DNA from 3 places in the Methylocystis sp. MJC1 genome. Region 1 is predicted to be linked to each of the others. Evidence: predicted binding sites of a transcription regulator. Region 1 holds the regulator's gene; each other region holds the start of a gene.
What was found. The regulator PhoB, encoded in region 1, activates phosphate uptake and scavenging genes when phosphate is short. The targets are predictions, from matches to a motif close to TGTCATNNANCTGTCAT.
Positions count from the first base shown of each region.

Region 2: a site for PhoB is predicted at 1,622-1,638, ahead of OGR47_RS10070 (Orn/Lys/Arg decarboxylase N-terminal domain-containing protein). Genes of this name have one in related genera too.
Region 3: a site for PhoB is predicted at 1,704-1,720, ahead of OGR47_RS18100 (UDP-2,3-diacylglucosamine diphosphatase). Genes of this name have one in related genera too.

Region 1 is NZ_CP107558.1:154,802-158,072, reverse strand. It holds gene pstA (phosphate ABC transporter permease PstA) at 1-311, shown strand, start outside; gene pstB (phosphate ABC transporter ATP-binding protein PstB) at 308-1,090, shown strand; gene phoU (phosphate signaling complex protein PhoU) at 1,112-1,831, shown strand; gene phoB (phosphate regulon transcriptional regulator PhoB) at 1,824-2,573, shown strand; gene OGR47_RS00750 (GcrA family cell cycle regulator) at 2,608-3,153, opposite strand.
Region 2 is NZ_CP107558.1:2,069,672-2,072,942, reverse strand. It holds gene OGR47_RS10070 (Orn/Lys/Arg decarboxylase N-terminal domain-containing protein) at 1-1,551, opposite strand, end outside; gene OGR47_RS10065 (DUF5132 domain-containing protein) at 1,895-2,203, shown strand; gene OGR47_RS10060 (hypothetical protein) at 2,200-2,640, shown strand; gene metK (methionine adenosyltransferase) at 2,686-3,271, opposite strand, start outside.
Region 3 is NZ_CP107558.1:3,768,769-3,772,039, reverse strand. It holds gene aroB (3-dehydroquinate synthase) at 1-275, shown strand, start outside; gene OGR47_RS18105 (HlyC/CorC family transporter) at 281-1,585, shown strand; gene OGR47_RS18100 (UDP-2,3-diacylglucosamine diphosphatase) at 1,775-2,635, shown strand; gene OGR47_RS18095 (glycosyltransferase family 4 protein) at 2,637-3,271, shown strand, end outside.

The DNA.
Region 1 (3,271 bases):
CGCTCGTCATCGGCAAGGTGGCCTATCGCGCCGCCAAGGCCGGACTCGTCACGGGCATTCTGCTCGCTGTGGCGCGCGTCTCGGGCGAAACCGCGCCGCTGCTCTTCACGGCGCTCAACAACCAATTCTGGAGCACCGACCTCAACGCGCCGATGGCGAGCTTGCCGGTCGTCATCTTCCAGTTCGCCTTGTCGCCCTACAAAGATTGGCAGCAGCTCGCCTGGACGGGCGCCCTGTTGATCACCCTCGCCGTTCTCGCCCTGTCGATCACTGCCCGCGCGCTGAGCGCCGGCCGGAGAAAATCGAAATGAACGCCCTCGCTCAGGTGAACCAGTCCGCCACCAAGATCTCGGTGCGCAGCCTCGATTTCTATTACGGTTCGACGCGCGCGCTCAAATCCGTCTCGCTGCCGCTGCACAGCCATAAGGTGACGGCCTTCATTGGCCCGTCGGGCTGCGGCAAGTCCACCCTGCTGCGCGTGCTCAACCGCATGTACGACCTGTATCCGGGTCAGCGCGCCGAAGGCGAGGTGCTGCTCGACGGCGAGAACATCCTCGATCCGGCGATCGACCTCAACGCCCTGCGCGCCCGCGTCGGCATGATCTTCCAAAAGCCGACGCCCTTCCCCATGTCGATCTATGAGAACGTCGCTTTCGGCATCCGCCTCTACGAGAAATTGTCGCGCGCCGATATGGACATCCGCGTCGAAGAGGCTTTGCGCGGCGCGGCGCTCTGGGACGAGGTGAAGGACAAGCTGCAGGCGAGCGGGCTCGGCCTTTCCGGCGGCCAGCAGCAACGCCTATGCATCGCCCGCAGCGTCGCCGTGCAGCCCGAGGTCATGCTCTTCGACGAGCCCTGCTCCGCTCTCGACCCGATCTCGACGGCGAAGGTCGAAGAGCTGATCGAGGAGCTTTCCTCGCAATACACGATCGCGATCGTGACCCATAATATGCAGCAGGCGGTGCGCGTCTCCGACTACACCGCTTTCATGTATCTGGGCGAGCTCATCGAATTCGCCGACACCGACGACGTCTTCAACCGGCCGAGAGAAAAGCGCACGCAGGACTACATCACCGGCCGCTTCGGCTGAATCCCATTTAAGGAACGAGCGATGACTGACCATACCGTCAAGTCCTATGACCGCGATCTCGAGGCGCTGGGACGTCGCATCTCCGAGATGGGCGGCGTTGCGGAGAAAATGCTCGCCGAGGCGATGGACGCATTGTCCAACCTCGACCTCGAGCTCGCAAAGCAGGTCGTCGCAAGCGACGCGCGGCTCGACGCGCTCCAGCGCGAGATCGAGGAAAACGCCGTGATGACCATCGCCCGCCGGCAGCCGCTGGCGGTCGATCTACGCGAATGCATCGCCGCAATCCGCATCTCCGGCGACATCGAGCGGATCGGCGACCTCGCCAAGAATATCGCCAAGCGCACCCTGAAGATCGCCTCCGAGGCCCGTTTGCCCCGCGCCATCGTCGGCTTGAAGTCGATGCATGAAATCGCGGCGACGCAGCTTAAGGACGCGCTCGACGCCTATGCGCTGCGTGACGAAGAACGCGCCCGCACCGTCTGGATGAACGACGCCGATCTCGACGCGCTGGAAGACTCGGTGTTTCGCGATCTTCTCACCTTCATGATGGAAGATCCGCGCAACATCTCGTTCTGCACGCATCTTCTGTTCTGCTCGAAGAACCTCGAACGCATCGGCGACCACACGACCAATATCGCCGAGACCATCGTCTATCTCGTGACAGGCGAATCCATGCCGCTCGAGCGCCCCAAAGCACGGTCGGGCGTTTTGAGCGCAGAGAGCGAAGCATCGCATGAGTGAGACGACGACCGCGCCGACCATCACCCGGGACGGCAAGAGCGACCGCGCCCCCAGGATTCTCGTCGTCGAGGACGAGATCCCGCTGGCGACGCTGCTGGTTTATAATCTGGAGGCGGAAGGCTATCAGGTCGAGCACGTCGATAATGGCGACGAAGCGGAGCTGCGCATCGCGGAATCGCCGCCGGACCTGATGCTGCTCGACTGGATGCTGCCCGGCGTCTCGGGCCTCGAAATCTGCCGCCGCCTGCGCGCGCGCGACACCGCCCGCGACATGCCGATCATCATGCTGACCGCGCGCGGCGAGGAGGCCGAGCGCGTGCGCGGGCTTTCGGTCGGCGCCGACGACTATGTGGTCAAGCCCTTCTCGACCCCGGAGCTGATGGCGCGCGTGCGCGCTTTGCTGCGTCGCGCCCGGCCGGAGCGCGTCGCCTCAAAGCTGACGCTGGGCGATATCGACCTCGACCGCGAGACGCGTCGCGTGCGCCGCTCGGGCCGGGAAATCCACCTGGGCCCGACCGAGTTCCGGCTGCTCGAATATTTCATGGAGAAGCCCGGCCGCGTTTTCACGCGCGCCCAGCTCCTCGACAGCGTCTGGGGCATGTCGGCGGAGATCGACGAGCGCACGGTGGACGTGCATGTCGGACGGCTTCGCAAGGCGCTCATCCGCGGCCGGGAAAAAGACCCGATCCGCACTGTGCGCGGCTCCGGCTATTCTTTCGACGAGACCTTTGGTCGAGACTGACCTTCGGCCGCGTTACCCCCGCGGCCGATTTCATTTAAGCGTAGCGCGGCGCTCTGAGCTGCTCGCGGGCGCGACGGCGATCCTGCGCCGGCTGATAGGCGATACGGGCGTGATGCGCGCAGTAAGGGCCGCCGCCGATCGGCGACTTGCCGCCGCAGAAGCGGAAGTCCGGCGTCGTCGGATCGCCCATCGGCCAACGGCACATGGACTCGCGCAGCTCCATCAGCGTCACGCGCTCCGACATCGGGATGACGACCTCCTCATTCGGCGTCACGCGCGCAACCACGACCGTCTCGGGTGTAAACGCAAGCGCGACATTACCGAGCACGGCGTGTCCACCGACGCGAGGCGCAGATGCGGCGGGGGCGGAAACCGCCGCCTGCCGAGGGGCCGCCTTGGCGGCGCGCGGACGCGGCGCATTGGCCGTCTTCGCCCGTTCGGCGAGGCCAAGACGGTGGATCTTGCCGATCACCGCATTGCGCGTGATGCCGGGGCCAAGTTCGGCAGCCACCTGACTCGCGCTGAGACCGTCGCTCCAAAGCTTACGCAACAGGTCGACGCGTTCATCGGTCCAAGACATTTTGACCTCCAAGCGGCCGGTTCGAGCGCGCAACCGGACAGAATCCACCAACTCTCGCTGCGCTGGACCCAACCAGCGGCGACGTCGCGCGCACCGAAACTCGAGAAGCGCCAGGCGG
Region 2 (3,271 bases), 1.9 Mb from region 1:
CCAGCCGACTTGATGCGCGCCGGTTTCGCGCGCGGCGTCGGGGATCGAGACCTTATCGGGAACGAAAGGATCGAAGAACCAGCGCCGCGCCGGATCCTTCTCCTTGTCCTCGAATTCGCGCCGCACGGCGCGCAGCTTCTTGCGCAGCTCGATGCCGAGACGCACTGTGTCGTCCCACAGAACTTCGCCGGAACGGCCTTTCATCATCTGCGCACCGACGTCGAGCGAAGCGAACAGCGGATAGAAAGGCGAGGTCGAGGCGTGCTGCATGAAGCCTTCGTTGAAGCGCTTGTGCTCGACCCGGCGCCTCTGCCCCTTGATATGCCGATCGCGCACATGGATCTGCGACGCCTGCGAAAAGCTCGCGAGCTGCTTATGCGTCGATTGGGTGGCGACGATGCCGGGCGAGGCCTCGGTGAGATTTTTGAGCCCCATGGCGAAGCGCCGCTCGTAGAGCGGGTGGAATTTCATGAAGCCCGCCCAGGCCTCGTCGAACAGGATATAGTCGCACAAATGGCCGATCTTCTTCACGATCCATTCGGCGTCGTAGATGGTGCCGTCATAGGTGCATTGCTCGATCACCGCGACGCGGAAGGGCCGCTCCTTGCGCCAGGCGTCCTTTTCCTTGACCAGCGGATTGTCGCGAATGCGCGCGCGCAGCGTCTCTTCGTCGAAGGCTTTGTGGTCGATCGGGCCGATCAGGCCGAGGGCGTTGCGCGTCGTCGGCAGAAAGATCGGCACGCCGCCGCTCAAGAGCAACGCGCCATGATGCGCGGCCTTGTGATTGTTGCGGTCGAAGAGCACGAGATCGCCTTCGGCCACGAGATTGGTGAGGACGACCTTGTTCGACGTGGACGTGCCGTTGAGCACGAAATAGGTCTTTTCCGCCCCGAAGATTTCGGCTGCCGCCTTCTGCGCTTTGAGCGCCGGGCCTTCGTGGGTGAGGAGGTCGCCGAGTTCGACAACGGAATTGTCCAGATCGTCGCGGAAGACGGCTTCGCCGAGATGCTCCATGAAGATGCGGCCGATCGGGCTGCGGCTATAGAAAATGCCGCCATTATGGCCGGGGCAGGTCCAGAGCTGATTGCCTTCTTCGGCGTAATCGACAATGGCGCCGAAGAAAGGCGTCTTCAGCGTGTCGGCATATTGCTTGAGGCGCGAAACGAGGTTCTTGGCGATGAACTCCGGCGTCTCCTCCGCCAGGAACACATAGCCGTCGATGAAGTCGAGCACCTCGACCGGAATATCCTCGAAGCGCTTGCGGCGGATGAGCAGCACGATCGGCATATCGAGGCCGCGCTTGCGCATCAGATCGATGAGCGAAGCGGTCTTGCCTTCGATGCCCCTTTTGCCCCAGTCGACCACAAGGCATCCGATCGCGGCGTCCGTCTGCACGACGATCTCGGCGTCCTCCAGCCGCCGCGCCCGCACGACCTGAAAGCCCATGCGCTCGATGGCCGCGATGATCTGATTGACGCGCAGGCCTTCGAGGTCGTCTGCCTCGAAATTGGGCGCGGAGAAGAGGAAAGTGAAGCGCTGGGAAAAGTCCATCCGATGCCGTCCATTCGGAAAGCGCGCGCGAAGCTGAGCCGCGCTGTCGCGTCTCGCAGACACTTCTTCGATGACGCAATCGTGACAGCGCGCGGGGTTTACGCCGTTAGCTTGTCAGAAGGCGAGAAGGTAGGCCACCACGAAAAGTTGTCGGGGAAGATGCATCCTTCATGCTGGCCCATTCAGATGAGCATCGGCCGCGCTTCGTAAAAAGCGAGCCGTCATATAACATTCGCGACAGCATCGGACGGTGCGGGCGACGAACGGCAGTTTATGCGCTCGTGAGCGCCTCATTGTCGCGCCTATATATAAACGCCTTGGTTTCCGACGGGGAGAATGCTTCATGAAGCCCTGGGGATTTGCATTTGGCGTGGCGGCCGGCGCCGCAGCGGCTCTCCTGCTTGGCCGCGAAGGAAATCGAGCGCGTCCTGTCGCCAAGGCTGCGCTAAAAGCCGCCGTTCTGGCATTGCACGAAGCCCGCGTGCAGGGCGCGCAACTCATGGAGGCGGCGGAGGACCTTTTCGCCGAGGTGAAGGCGGAGGCGGCCTCTGAAATTTTCACGGCCGCCACGGGGGAAGCCAAGAAGGCAGCCGGCCCAATGCCTGAGAAAGCCGCCGAGGCTGCGCCGCAGCCGGCTTCGAAAGGGGCATGACCATGGAAGCGAGCCTGCCAACCGCCGAAATCGCTCACGCCATGCCCGGAAGGGCCCGTCTGCGATTTCCCGACCGCCTTGGGGACTCGGCCTTTTTTGCCTCAGTCTCCAGCAGCCTGTCGGCGTTGCCGGGCGTCTCCAAAGTTGCGGCGCGGCCGTTCACCGGCAGTGTCCTCATCGAGCACGGGGGATCGCTCGATAAGGTGAGCGAAGCGGCGCGGGAAGCCGGGCTTTTCGCAGTCGGCAAGGCTCCGCCCGCGTCCACCGAGCTACCGGTCGAGATCGATCCGCAGGCTTTCGTTTCATTGGCGCTGATGGGGTTCGCGCTCTGGCAGATGTCCCGAGAAAAAGTCCTGCCGCCGGCTATTACGCTGCTTTGGTACGCCAGTAATCTGGCCGGCGTCTGGCGCAATGTCGTAACTGAGGGTGGCAAGTAGCTCGAGCAGCTTAGAGACGCCTCCATCGTCGCAAGACGCCTTCTCCTAACCGCGCAAAGCCTCGGCAAGATTCGTCGCCTCCCAGGGCAGGTCGAGGTCGCCGCGCCCGAAATGCCCATAGGTCGCGAGCGGCAGGTAAAAGCCGGAAGCGCCGGCGGCCTTGGGACGGCTTCGCAGGGAAAAGCGCCTTACGATGGCGGCGGGGCGGAAGTCGAGGACGGCGGCGAGGCGCTTGGTGATCGCCTCGTCGCTGAACCTGCCGGTATTGAAAGTCTCGACGCTCAGGCTCAGCGGCTCGGCCTGTCCGATGGCGTAGGCCAGATGGACCTCGCAACGCTCCGCCAATCCGGCGGCGACGATGTTTTTGGCGGCGTAGCGCGCCGCATAGGCGCCGGCGCGCTCGATGCGGGAGGGGTCTTTGCCGGAGAGCGCGGAACCGCTCATGCGTGCGATCTCTCCGTAGGAATCGATGCCGTTCTTGCGCCCCGTCAGCCCGGCGTGGCGCCCCGGCCCGCCAATCTCGAGAGGCTCGCCGGCGTTGATGATGACCCGCGTTTCGCCGTCCGGCTTGACGTCACTGCCCGCCAGGGCGTCGAGCGCCAATGTGCGCAGCCGATCCTGCGCTTCCGTT
Region 3 (3,271 bases), 310 kb from region 1:
CGCGCTTCTCGGCGCGCCTGGGCCTCTGCGCCAAGGAAGACGCCGACCGCATCGCGCGCCATCTCGCCAGCGTCGGCCTGCCGACCGAAATCCGGCAAATTCCCGGCTGGAGCGCCGACGTTCATGCAATTGTCAGCGCCATGTATCAGGACAAAAAGGTCGAGGCCGGCGCGCTCACCTTCATCCTCCTGCGCGCAATCGGCGAGGCTTTCATCGCGAAATCGGTCGAGCCGACAGAGGTCTTAGGCTTTCTCAACGACGAACTGGCGCGGTAACGGTCATGCATGGGCTCGACTCCGGGGGCGGCGGGTCTTTCGCTTGGACCGATGTGCTCGTCGTCATCGCCTGCGTTTTGCTGTCGGCTTTTTTCTCCGGCTCCGAGACGGCGCTGACCGCGGCCTCGCATGCGCGCATGCATACGCTCGAAAAGGAGGGCGACAAGCGCGCCGGAGCCGTCAACCGGCTACTGCGCCAGCGTAACCGCATGATTGCGGCGCTGCTGCTCGGGAGCACTTTGGTCAACATCGGCGGCTCGGCCTTCACCACGAGCGTGCTGACCGCGGTCGCCGGGGAAAATGGCGCGGTCTACGCCACGATCCTCATGACGGCGTTACTTCTGGTCTTCGCGGAGGTTCTGCCGAAAACGCTCGCCATCAATCACCCCGACGCCATGTCGCTGCGCGTGGCGCGCTTCATCACGCCCTTTGTTTCGATCTTCGGGCCGGTGCTGGCGGCGGTGGAGTGGTTCGTGCGGATCGTGCTGGGCCTCGTGGGCGTGGAGCTCAGCCATGGCCGCACCTTGATCTCGCCCTATGAGGAGCTCAAGGGCGCGGTCGATATTCTGCATGAAGAGGGCGAGGTCGAGCGCTCGGCGCGCGATATGTTCGGCGGCGTGCTCGATTTGCAGGTGCTGCATGTCGCGGATGTGATGATCCACCGCACCAAAATGCGCACCATCGACGCCGATCTTCCTCCCGTCCAGATCGTGCGCGAGGTGCTGTCTTCGCCGTTCACGCGCCTGCCGCTGTGGCGGGAGCGGCCCGACAACTTCGTCGGCGTGTTGCATTCGAAGGATCTGCTGCGGGCGCTCGACGCCGCCGGCGGCGACGCTGCGAAGATCGACATAGACGAGGTGATGTTCGCCCCCTGGTTCGTGCCGGAGGCGACGACGCTCGAAGATCAGCTCGAAGCCTTCCTCAAGCGCAAGACGCATTTCGCGCTGGTCGTCGATGAATATGGCGAGGTGATGGGCCTCGTCACGCTCGAAGACATTTTGGAGGAGATCGTCGGCGACATCCGCGACGAGCACGATCTCGCCGTGCAGGGCGTTCGCCCGCAGCCGGACGGTTCGGTGCTGGTCGACGGCGCGGTGCCGGTGCGCGACCTCAACCGCGTCATGGCCTGGAGCCTGCCCGACGAGGAGGCGACGACCATCGCCGGCCTCGTGATCCACGAGGCGGGCGCGATCCCCGAGGCGGGCCAGGTCTTCACCTTCCACGGCTTCCGCTTCGAAGTCATGCGCCGGATCCGCAACCGCGTGACCGCGCTGCGGGTGACGCCGCAGGAGGCCGAGGCTGGGATTTGAGTTTGTAGATCCGTCATTGCGAGGACCGTAGCGACGACGCAATCCAGGGCGGCCACAGCGGCTCTGGATTGCTTCACTGCGCTCGCAATGACGGGACGATCTCGGGAGCCCGTCCCGCTGTCATCTCGCTGTGACCTGAATCTGTTGAATGACGCAAGAGTAATCCGACGCGGGGAGGCGAACACGCTCATGCCCGAACAGAATCTTGCGAACTTCCGCGCCCATCCAGCGGTCGAGCCTGAGCCCAAGCGCTACCGCACCCTCTTCCTTTCCGACCTGCATCTCGGCGCCAAGGCCTCGCAGGCGCATCTGCTGCTGGATTTCCTCAAGCACAACGACGCCGAGACGATCTATCTCGTCGGTGACATTGTGGACGGCTGGAAGCTGCGCAAGGGCTGGCATTGGCCGCAGGCGCACAATGACGTCGTGCAGAAGCTGCTGCGCAGGGTGCGCAAGGGCGCGCGGGTCATTTACGTCCCCGGCAATCACGACGAATTCGCGCGGGATTATACCGGAATGAGCTTCGGCGGCGTCGAGGTCGTGCATCATGCGATCCACGAGACCGCCACGGGCAAGAAAATGCTGGTTATCCATGGCGATGAATTCGACATTGTCGTGCGCAACGCACGCTGGCTCGCTCTGCTCGGCGACTGGGCCTATGACGTCGCCATCGCGACCAATACGGTTCTCAACCGCGCGCGCCGAATGTTCGGCGTCGGCTATTGGTCTTTCTCTGCCTGGGCGAAGTTGAAGGTCAAAGAGGCTGTCAATTTCATCGGCGACTTCGAAGAGACGCTTGCCACCGAGGCCGAGCGTCGCGGCGTCGATGGCGTGGTCTGCGGCCATATCCATCATGCGACGATCAAGACGATCAACGGCATGCTTTATGTGAACACCGGCGATTTCGTGGAGAGCTGCACGGCCATCGCCGAGCATGAGGATGGCAATTTCGAAATTCTGCATTGGCGCATGACGGCGGCCGAGCGCGCGGCCGCGTCGGCCAATCAGCCTGTGAAGGCGCTGCCTGCGCCGAAGGCGGCGGCTGCGTAAGATGCGGATACTTGTTGCGACGGATGCGTGGCGCCCGCAAGTCAATGGCGTCGTGCGGTCTCTGGAATCAATCGCGCAGGCGGCGCCGCCCCTCGGCGCCGAGATCGATTTTCTCACGCCGCGCGATTTCAATTCCGTTCCCATGCCGACTTATCGAGAGATTTCTCTCGCGCTGGCGACGCCTCGCGCCGTGCGCCGCCGGCTCGCCCAGGACTACGACCATATCCATATCGCGACCGAGGGGCCGATCGGCCTTGCGGCGCGCGCGGTCTGCCTGCGGGACAAGCGCGTCTTCACGACGAGCTTCCACACGCGCTTTCCCGAATATATCCATGCGCGCACCGGCCTGCCGGTGGGCCTGGCCTATGCGGCGCTGCGGCGCTTTCATAACGCCGGCGCCGGCGTGATGGTTGCGACCCCGAGCCTTGCGCGCGAGCTCGACGCGCGCGGGTTCAGCCGCCTGCTACGCTGGTCGCGCGGCGTCGATCATTCGATTTTCACGCCGAAAGCGAAAATCCCGCTCGATTTCCCCCGGCCAATTTTCCTCTACGCCGGGCGTCTGGCGGTGGAGAAGAATGTCGAGGCCTTCCTCGCGCTCGATCTGCCCGGAACGAAGCTCGTCGCAGGCGATGGCCC